One region of the Caldimonas brevitalea genome, then DNA from elsewhere that is predicted to be linked to it. Evidence: riboswitches for the same ligand, from Rfam matches in the RefSeq annotation. Region 1 holds a riboswitch; each other region holds the start of a gene.

Region 1 (3,265 bases):
CGCGCAGCGCCAGCCAGCGGGCCGCCTTGGCCACCACCGCGCGCGCCTGGGGCTCGATCAGCGACAGCCCCTCGCGCGGGTGGCCTTGCGCCGCGACCAGCAGCGGGTCAACGGCGCCGGCGGCCTCGGGCTGTGCCAGGTAGAACGGCACGTCGGTGGTGGCGAGCCCGCCGCTGTCGGCCTGCCAGGCGGCGATCGACCCGCTGCGGTAAGGCAGCGTCGCGAGCACCGGCACGTCCCAGCGCTGGAACAGCGGTTGCAGCGCGGCGCCGGGGGTCAGCAACTGGTGCGTCACCACCACACGCGCATGCAGCCGCCCGTCGACCTCCAGCAAAGCGCTCAAAGCCGGCGCGTCGAGCGACTGGCTGTAGGCCGCATAGGGCGCGAAGCCGGCTGCTTCGAACCACTGCAGCCAGCGGTCCAGCCAGCCGGTGCTGCCGTCGACGAAATGGTGCCGGTGCACCAGCAGCACGACCGGCGCGCCGCGTGCCCTGCCCTCGCCGGCCTGCCAGCGGGCCAGTGCGCCGGCATCCGAAAACAGCCCCGGCGCACGCGGGTGGTACAGCGCCCGTGCTGGCAAGGGTTGCGGCGGCGGCAACACCGGCAACGCCCCGCCCTGCAAGGCGGCCTTTGCCAGCGTGAAGGCGTGTGCCGACTGGCGGGCGCCACCGGCTCGCAAATAGGCCGCGATACGCCCGGCCGGCGTGTCGCCGTCGGCCGTGTCGGTGTACAGCAGGCGGTCGGGGCGCCGCGCCTCGAAGCGTGCCACCTGCTCGGGCCCCAGCAGCGCCTCGAGGCGCGCCCGCACCGTCGCATGCGGCACGTCGACCCACACCCACTCGGCCTCGTCGAGGCCCGCCTGCAGCGCCTGCCGGGCGGCCCGGTCGTCACCCGGGCGCAGGCCGAACTCGACATGCCGCCACTCGAAGCCCGCGTCGGCCGCGGCGCTGGCCAGCAAGGCGCTGCGGGTGGTCGGCGTCACGTCGCTCGTCACCCACAGCAGCAGCGGTCGCGCCAACAGGGCCGGGGCGACGCACAGCAGCAGCGCCGTCAGCAGCAGCAGCGCGCAAGCGCGCCGCCAGGCGCTCAAGGGGTGGACCCGGCAGGCGACGACGAGGCCGCCGGCTCGGGTACGTAGATGACACTGCCATCGTCGAGCTTGTAGGCCACGCCCGCGCGCACGCCATTGCCCGCGCCGGCCGTGCCATCACCGCGCAAGCGCACCTCGCGGCCGTTCTCGCGCGTGACGATCTCCATGTCGGGCCGGCCGGCGTTGCGGATCACCGTGACGGTCGAGCCGGCCTCACGCTCGGCGCGCAAGGTCAGGGCCACCAGCAGGGCCGCGACGACGATCAGGAACACGTCGACCAGGTTGACGGCCGACAGCATCGGGTCGTCGTCCTCGTCGGCGAGCGGATGCAGGCTGTGGCGTCGCATCGTCGCCCCCTCACTGCGCCAGGCCGCGGGCCAGCCGCACCGCGTGCAACTCGCTCAACAGCCAGCGGCGGCGCAGCGAATGCACCGCCAACGCGATGGCGGCGGCGGCCAGCGCCAGCACCACGCCCGAGAAGGCATTGCCGAAGCCGAGCAAGGTGCTGCCGCCGTCGCCCGAGGCCACGCCGGCGAGCGCCGGCCCGAGTGGGATCATCGTGGCGATCAGCCCCAGCAAGGGGGCCATGCGGGCCAGCAGCCGCATCGGCTCCAACTGCCGCATCGCGGCCAGCTCGAGCGCATCGAGCGAGACTTCGTCGCCTTGCGGCAAACAGCGCCAGCGCGGGTCGCGCCAGCGTTGCCACGCTTCGGCCAGCGTGCGGCCGAGTGCCCACAACGCCGCCGCGAAGCACGCCAGCACCCCCAGCGAGACCGGCCACAACAGCCATTGCGCCACTTGCGCCATGCCGGCTTCGAGCATCATCGCCACGCTCCGGTGAGATGGGACGGCAACCGGCAGGCAAGGCAGGCCCAGGCGGTCGGCAGCAGGCCGGCCTGGCAGCAGGAAGGTCGTTCGGACATGGCGGAACTCGTGATGGCAACCCGCCCGGCCGCTTCCCCGCAGCCCAGGCGCATGCAGCCACGCAGCAGCATCAGTCGCAGCGCGTGGCCCCCTGTTGGCCGGTCTCCGGGCTGGCGGACATGTGCCCGAGTCCTTCCCGGGCCACGCTCGGCCCAGTGGACGTCGTACAGGCACCGAGCGCGAGACCCTGAGGGTCGACCCGCTCGTCCGCATACCGTTGCGGGGGCAGCTCGGCTTGGAGGCTGCGCAGCATCGCGCGGCGCCCTGCCGATTCCCGTTTCACGGTGCCGGCAGAGCCGCCGGCACGCGCACCAACGACCGCGAATGTACCGCAGCCGCCCGGTCCGGCCGAGTGCCGACGGCCATGACAACCTGGCCCTCACCCCGTTACAGTGCGTGCGAGGCACCGGTGCCCCCAGGGCCAGGCGGCTCGCAGGGGCTCGCACCGGGGTGCCGAGCACGAAGGTTATCCAATGAGCGATCCCAAGATCGAGTTCTATCCCTACCCGGCCGGCGGCTGGGGCGCGCTGCGCAGTGCCGCGCGCCAGCTGGTGCAGCACCGCATCGCCGCCAAGGGCACGCGCACGCTGTTGTCGGCCAACCAGCCCGACGGCTTCGACTGCCCCGGCTGCGCCTGGCCCGACCGCCAGCACACCTCGACCTTCGAGTTTTGCGAAAACGGCGTCAAAGCCGTCGCCGCAGAGGCCACGTCGCGCCGCGCGACGCCCGAACTGATCGGGCAGCACCGCGTCGCCGAACTGGCCGCCTGGTCCGACCACGACCTCGAAGCGCTGGGCCGCCTGACCGAGCCGATGGCCTATGACGCCGCCACCGACCGCTACCACGCGGTCAGCTGGGACAGCGCCTTCGAGCGTATCGCCGCGCACCTGCGGGCGCTGCCGCACCCCGACCAGGCGATCTTCTACACCTCGGGGCGCACCAGCAACGAGGCGGCCTTCCTGTACCAGCTGTTGGTGCGCGAGTACGGCACCAACAACTTCCCCGACTGCTCCAACATGTGTCACGAGCCGAGCGGCACCGGCTTGAAGCAAAGCATCGGCGTCGGCAAGGGCAGCGTCACGCTGGCCGACTTCGAACAGGCCGATGCGATCCTGATCTTTGGCCAGAACCCCGGCACCAACCACCCCCGCATGCTCGGCGAGCTGCGCGCCGCGTCGCGCCGGGGCGCCCGCATCTTGAGCTTCAACCCGCTGCGTGAACGCGGGCTGGAGCGCTTCGCCGACCCGCAGA
Region 2 (3,265 bases), 3.0 Mb from region 1:
GCGCGCCGGGTCCCATTGCGAGGTTTGCCAATGGGTGTTGCCGCCGACGATCAGCAGCATGCCGTCCGGGCCCAGCACACTCGCGCTGCAGAAGGAATCGACTTCGGTCGGGCTCGGCACCTGCACGTGCGCGGCCTCGGTCAGCCCCTGCTCCGGGTCCCACTCGTCGAAGAACAAGGCGGTCTGGTCGCTGTCGTTGCTCTGGGTGCCGTAGGTCAGCACCTTGCCGTTCGGTAGCACGCTGGCATGGACCGCGAGAAAGGGCCAGTCGGCCAGCGGCGTCCACATGCCGACCACATCGGCGTCGGGCGTCGGCTCGGGCAGCGCGTCGGCCGCCGCGGTTGCCAGACCTTGGCTGCCGGCCCTTTGTGACGCTTTCGCGGCCGGTACATCGGCAGCCGCGGTTGCCAGGCCTTGGCTGCGGGCCCTTTGTGGCGCTTTCGCGGCCGGCACATCGGCGGCCGGGTCGGCCTCGGCGTGGTCAGCAGAGGCAGCATCGTCGCCCCCGCCGCCACCGCAGGCGGCCAGGGTCAAGGCCATCAGCAAGGATGGGGCATGGCGCAGCAACGCGCGACACCGCGTCGGTCTCAGCATGGTGAACTCCCTGTTGGAGGAGGCCACGGCGATCCCGCAAGGTCGATCATGTCGCCCTGCAGCAACTACCGTGTCCTCCTGTGACGTTTGTTGGAAGCCGCACCTTAGGGCCAAAGGTGGGCGCTCGCGCACCACCCACTCAGGGGCCACCTGCACACTGATGGCGGTGTGTCAATTGCTGATGCGTTTGCTTCCACTGTGATCAAACGTGTACGCAGCAACGCTCTCATACAATCTGCCCGTTGGTGCTCGCACGGCCGGTCGGCTGTGCAGTTAAACGGGAAGCAGGAAGAGTCGTCGCCACGCGACAGGCGACACCCCGGCCTGCGCTGCCCCCGCAACGGTCAGCAGACGAAGCCGCGCACGCGCGGTCTCACTGTGGTTCACGGCCACTGGCTCTCGAGAGCTGGGAAGGCCTCCACAGCTGTTCTGTCAGCCCGGATACCGGCCAACAGGGGGGCGTGCACGAGAGGGCACGCCCAAAGAGCCTGGGCCTGCGGGGACGCAGCGCCGGGTGTCAGACTGCACTGCCGACATGAACTTCCGTTTGTTTGTCCTGCCCCAGGGTCTGTGGCCGCTGGCGCTCGCCGCCACGCTGCCGGCTCATGGCCAATCGTCCGCCCCACAGCCGCTGCCGCCGACGGTGGTGACCGCCACGCGCGTTCCGCAGCCCTTGACCGACGTGGTCGCCGATGTGTCGGTGGTCGATCGCGAGACCATCGAGCGCAGCGGCGCGGCCTCGCTCGGCGAGGTGCTGTCGCGTCTGCCCGGGGTCGAGTTGGTGCGCAACGGCGGACCGGCCGGCAACACCAGCCTGTTCCTGCGCGGCGCCGAGAGCCGCTTCACCGCGGTGTACCTCGACGGGGTGCGCATCGACAGCCAGGCGGGCGACGGCGGAGCGTCGTGGAACGCCCTCCCGCTGGCGCAGGTCGACCGCATCGAGGTCGTGCGCGGCCCGGCCGCGGCGGTCTATGGCTCAGACGCCATCGCCGGCGTGGTCCAGATCTTCACGCGCAAGGGCGAAGGGGCCTTCAACCCCTCCGTCACGGCGGCGGTGGGCACGCACCACCGGCGCGCACTCGATCTGAGCGCGACCGGCACGAAGGGCCGACTGGACTACGCAATCGGCCTGGCACGCGAGTCGAGCGACGGCTTCGACGCCCGCCCCACCTTCAACCCCGACCGCGACGGCTATCGCAGCTTGTCCGGCTCGGCCCGGCTCGGCGTGAAGCTCGCCGAGGGCCAGCGTCTGGAGGCGACCTGGCTCGACCACGATCTCGACGCCGACTACGACGGCTCGCGAACCCAGGACGATCGCAGCGCATCCGACTTGCGCAGCCTCGGGCTGCACTGGACCGCGGTCTGGTCCAAGCACTACACCACCCGCGTCAGCGTGTCGGAAAGCCAGGACCGCTACGCCACGTCCCCCTCGCCCTACCAGACAAAGACACGGGTGCGCAGCCACCTGTGGCAGAACGAGATCCGCCTGGGTGCGCAGCTGTTCACCGTCGCAGCCGAGCGGCGCGAGGACCGGCTCGAGAGCAGTGCGGTCGAGGGGCAGACCTTGTCGCGTGCCCAGAACGCGCTGGCCCTCGGCTACGGCCTGCGCCAAGGGGCCCACACGCTGCAGTTGAACGCCCGCCATGACGACGACAGCGAGTTCGGCGGCAAGACCACCGGCAGCATCGCCTACGCGCTCGCCCTGGCACAAGGCTGGCGAGGCACGCTGTCCTACGGCAGCGCGTTTCGAGCACCATCGCTCTACCAGCGCTTCAGCGAATACGGGGCGCCGACGCTACAACCTCAGTCGTCTCACAACGTGGAGGCGGGATTGCGCTATGCCCAGGGCAGCAGCGCCTTCTCCGTCGCGGTTTACCGCAACCGGGTGCGCGACCTGATCGATTTCGTCTTTGGCCCCGGGCCTTGCCCCGGTGCCGGCGAACCTTTCTCGCTGGGCTGTTACGCCAACGTTGGCAAGGCCGAGTACGCCGGCCTCAGCCTGCAAGGCAACCACCGCCTTGGGCGCGTCGACCTGTCGGCCTCGGTCGACTTCCAGCGCCCGCGAGACCGTGCCACCGACAACCTGCTGGCGCGCCGGGCTCCCCGCCACGCCACGCTGGGCGCCCGGACCCTCTGGGCCGACTGGACCGTCGGCGCCGACTGGCGTTTGTCCAGCTACCGCTACGACCGGGTTGACAACCTGACACGCCTGGGCGGCTACGGCCTGGTCGACCTCAGCGCCAGCAGGACGGTCGCCAAGGACTGGACCTTGATCGCGCGGGTCGACAACCTGGGCGACAAGGACTACGAGATGGCCAAGGACTACGCCACCGCCGGGCGCACCGTCTACCTGGCCCTCAAGTGGTCACCCCGCTGAGGCCTTGAGCGTCTCGATGCGTCCGACTGCCGCTCTGTCCTCGCTGGGTCTGCTGCTGCTCGTGGCCGCCTTCGGCCTGGCCGCGGCGCTCGCGCTCGGCAGCGCGCGCATCCCGCTCGCCGACGTGCTGGCCGCACTGCTGGGCCGCACCGACCAGGTCCAGGCCGACATCGTGCTCAGCCTGCGACTGCCGCGTGCGCTCAGCGCACTGGCGTGCGGCAGCCTGCTGGCCTTGTCCGGCGCGCTGCTGCAGGCCTTGCTGCGCAACCCGCTCGCCGAGCCTTACGTGCTCGG
Region 3 (3,265 bases), 1.4 Mb from region 1:
GTGATGCCGGTGAACGCCAGGTCGACCAGTTCGTGGTCGCTCGTTTCCTGCAGCCAGCGCGCCATCTTGGCCACCTCGCCGTTGGCTTGCCGGTCAGACGAGCCGCGCCCGAGCAGCACCACGCCCGTGGTGCGCGGGTCGGGCATGTCGAGCGACTGCATCGCGCTGCGCAGGCGCCGGCGCAAGATCGCCAGGATGGGGTCGCAGGCGCCCAGGTGCGGTCCATAGGCGAACTGCACGGCGGGGCAGTCGCTGCGGGCGTGTTCGATCGCCTCCGGAATCTCCATCTTCACGTGGCCGGCGGCGTTCAGGACCAAGGGCAGCACCAGCACTTCACGGCTGCCCTCGGCGGCGGCCCGCAGGCCCGCGTGCAGCCCGGGCTCGCCGAACTCGATGAAACACAGCTCGATGCGCCAGCCCGGCCGAGCGGCCTGCCAGGTGGCGACGAACCGCCGCACGTCGTCGTTGCCCGCGGCTTCGCGCGAGCCATGGCCCACCAGCAAGAGGGTCGGGTGCATCTTCAGGCTCCTGAGGGTGTCGAGGCACGACGGAAGCGGTGGGTGTAGCCGGCGTCGTAGAGCTTGGACTTGGCCAGCGTGGCCCAGTGGCGGGCGCCCAGCGTGGGGCTCGCGATGATCATCGCCTGGCTGACGATGCCGGCGGCGCGACAGCGTTGCTTGATGTCGGCCAGGGTGCCGCGCACGATGCGTTCTTCGCCAGGCCAGCTGGCCTTGTGCACCACCAGCACCGGGGCTTCGGCGGGCCAGCCCGCCTCCTGCAGCGCTTGCTCCACCTGGTGCAGCAGCGTGATCGACAAGAACAGGCACAAGGTGCAGCGGTGGCGGGCCAGCTCGACCAGCGACTCACCGGCCGGCATCGGCGTGCGGCCGGCCACGCGCGTGAAGATCACGCTCTGCGTGACTTCGGGCAGCGTGAAGCTCTCGACGGCCGCGGCGGCGGCGGCCATCGCCGACGAGACACCGGGCACGACGGCCACCGGTATGCCGGCGCGATCGAGCGGCTGCACCATTTCGATGAGCGTGCCGTACAGGGCTGGATCGCCGGTCTGCAGCCGCACCACCGTGTCGTGCCGGGAGGCCTGGGCGATCAGCCAGGCGACGATTTGGGCCAGCGTCATGTCTTTGGAGTCGGCGATGGTGCAGCCGGGCGGCGCCCAGCAGGCGACCGCCGCGTTGACCAGCGAGCCGGCGTAGAGGACCGCGCCAGCGCGTTCGAGCAACACCCGCCCCTTGAGGGTGAGCAACTCCGGATCGCCCGGACCGGCGCCCACGAACCAGACAGTGCCGGGCATGGTGATCAGCGCACTGCGAGAGGCGCAAAACACGCAGCGGCCCAGCGCCGATGGCCAACCCGGCGGATCGAGGCGAGCACCGCCAGCGTCACGACCGGCTCCAGCGCGACCACCGCGGCATACGAGGCGGCAAACCGCAGCCACTCGTGCACCGGCGTCGCCACCTCGCCGATGGCGAGCCAGAAGCCCACCATCGAGGTGACGCCGGCGTAGTAGCGGGCGTCCAGTTTCAGCACGTCGGTCCAGGTCGGCTGTGCCGCGCTGGGCGACCGGGTCAGGTGCACCATCAGCAGCGGCACGGCGAGCGACAGGAAGTTGACCGACAGGTGCACCAGGTCGGCGGGTTCGAACAGCAGGCCTTGCATCAGCAGCCCCAGCCCGAAGCCGAACAGCGTGGGCAACAGGCCGAACGCGAGGTAGATCGGCATCGCGCCGACGAAGTGCAGCTCCGACGGGCCCACCGGCAGATGGAAGGCCTGCATGAACAGCGAGAAGAACGCTGCGGCCAGTGCGGTGCGCAGCCACATCCTCGGCTGCGTCAGCAGGGCGGGCGCATGGGTGGCGAGCAAGCCGGTGGCGACCACCGAAGCGATCATCAGCTTGGACGAAGCGAGTGTGCCGGGTTCGATGTGCATCGAGTGCTTCCTGTAGGTCCGCGTCGGCGCCCGCCCGGGAGCTCAACAGGGCCAGGCGTTGCGGGCAGCAGACGGGGTGTTACGGGCGACCGGACGGCGCACGCACGCGCCGGTGACGGGCCTGTTCACGGGGCTCTTGAGGGGGCGGGCGGCCGGCGTCGGGTGGGGCGGGAGCGAGGGCCGCGAGGCACTGGGTGGTGCCTCGCTTGCGCACGGGACGCGGCTCACGCCTGCCGTCAGGTGTCGCCGAACCTCGCTCGAGCGCGCCAGCCGCTGCCGGCAGCGCCCGGCTCAACCAGGTGCAGGGGCGGACCACAGCACACCGACCCGGCAGGAAGCAGAGCACGCGGCCGCGCAGGGCCGAAAACAGTTGTTGTTCATGATGACGTCGAAGGCCAGCAAGTCACCTGCCTCCCCGCAGGTTCCTCGTGCATGGCCGCGCCAAGGCGCGACCCCCTGTTGGCCGGTATCCGGGCTGACAGACCTCCCGTGTCATCCTTCCCAGACCGATCAGGCCCAGTGGATTCTGTACACGAGTGAAGCGCGAGGCTTCGTCCGCTTACCGTTGCGGGGGCAGCTCAGGTGGGGGCGGGTTCCGTGGGAACGGCCCTTCCTGATTCCCGTTTAACTGCGCCGACATGATGCGGCGCGAGCACCAACGCGGCGAATGATATGCGGTGCCTTGCGTGCCGACAAGAAGGGGGGCTTGCAGCGTCGTGGCTGGCGCGACCTCAAGCCGCAAAGCGCTGCAAGCCGTCGCCGGCGATGCGGCAGATGCGCCACTCGGGCATCACCGTCGCACCCATCGTTTCGTAGAAACGGATCGCGCGCGTGTTCCAGTCGAGCACGCTCCATTCGAAGCGGCCGCAACCGCGCTCCAGCGCCAGCCGCCCCACCTGCTCCAGCAAGCGGCGGCCGATGCCGAGGCTGCGGTGTTGCGGCAGCACGAACAGGTCTTCGAGGTAGATCCCCGGCTGCGCCAGAAAGGTCGAGAAGTTGGTGAAGAACAAGGCGTAGCCGATGCTCCGGCGCTGCCCCTCGATCTCGAGGTCGGCCATCAACACTTCGGCCGCCGGCCGTGGGCCGAACAACTGCGCCAGCAGCTTCTCGGGGGTCACTTGCAACAGGTGGGTGAGCTGCTCGAAGTCGGCCAGTGCGGCGATCAACTCGACCAGGGCGGGAACATCGTCGGGGACGGCGGGGCGGATCGTGACAGTCATGTGGGGATTATCTGGGGCCGGTAAGCCCGTGCAGCCACGGAACACCCGGCGTCGTTGGCGGGCTCGGCAGTGCAACCTCTCGCATGTCTTGTGATCGT

Evidence for each region. A riboswitch is a leader RNA that binds a small molecule or an ion and turns the genes downstream of it on or off. The one in region 1 is predicted to bind cobalamin.
Region 2: it holds a riboswitch for cobalamin, as region 1 does, so the genes downstream of both, AAW51_RS12065 (TonB-dependent receptor domain-containing protein) here and AAW51_RS24095 (hypothetical protein) in region 1, are expected to answer to the same signal.
Region 3: it holds a riboswitch for cobalamin, as region 1 does, so the genes downstream of both, AAW51_RS02625 (energy-coupling factor ABC transporter permease) here and AAW51_RS24095 (hypothetical protein) in region 1, are expected to answer to the same signal.

The regions. Positions count from the first base shown of each region.
Region 1 is NZ_CP011371.1:5,674,797-5,678,061, forward strand. Features, by position in the region: gene cobN (cobaltochelatase subunit CobN) at 1-1,090, opposite strand, end outside; gene AAW51_RS24090 (DUF2149 domain-containing protein) at 1,087-1,437, opposite strand; gene AAW51_RS24095 (hypothetical protein) at 1,448-1,915, opposite strand; cobalamin riboswitch at 2,094-2,345, opposite strand; gene AAW51_RS24105 (FdhF/YdeP family oxidoreductase) at 2,488-3,265, shown strand, end outside.
Region 2 is NZ_CP011371.1:2,724,638-2,727,902, reverse strand. Features, by position in the region: gene AAW51_RS28070 (galactose-binding domain-containing protein) at 1-594, opposite strand, end outside; cobalamin riboswitch at 821-1,061, shown strand; gene AAW51_RS12065 (TonB-dependent receptor domain-containing protein) at 1,130-2,971, shown strand; gene AAW51_RS12060 (FecCD family ABC transporter permease) at 2,988-3,265, shown strand, end outside.
Region 3 is NZ_CP011371.1:596,493-599,757, forward strand. Features, by position in the region: gene AAW51_RS02615 (sirohydrochlorin chelatase) at 1-518, opposite strand, end outside; gene cobM (precorrin-4 C(11)-methyltransferase) at 521-1,312, opposite strand; gene AAW51_RS02625 (energy-coupling factor ABC transporter permease) at 1,318-1,947, opposite strand; cobalamin riboswitch at 2,392-2,622, opposite strand; gene AAW51_RS02630 (GNAT family N-acetyltransferase) at 2,679-3,167, opposite strand.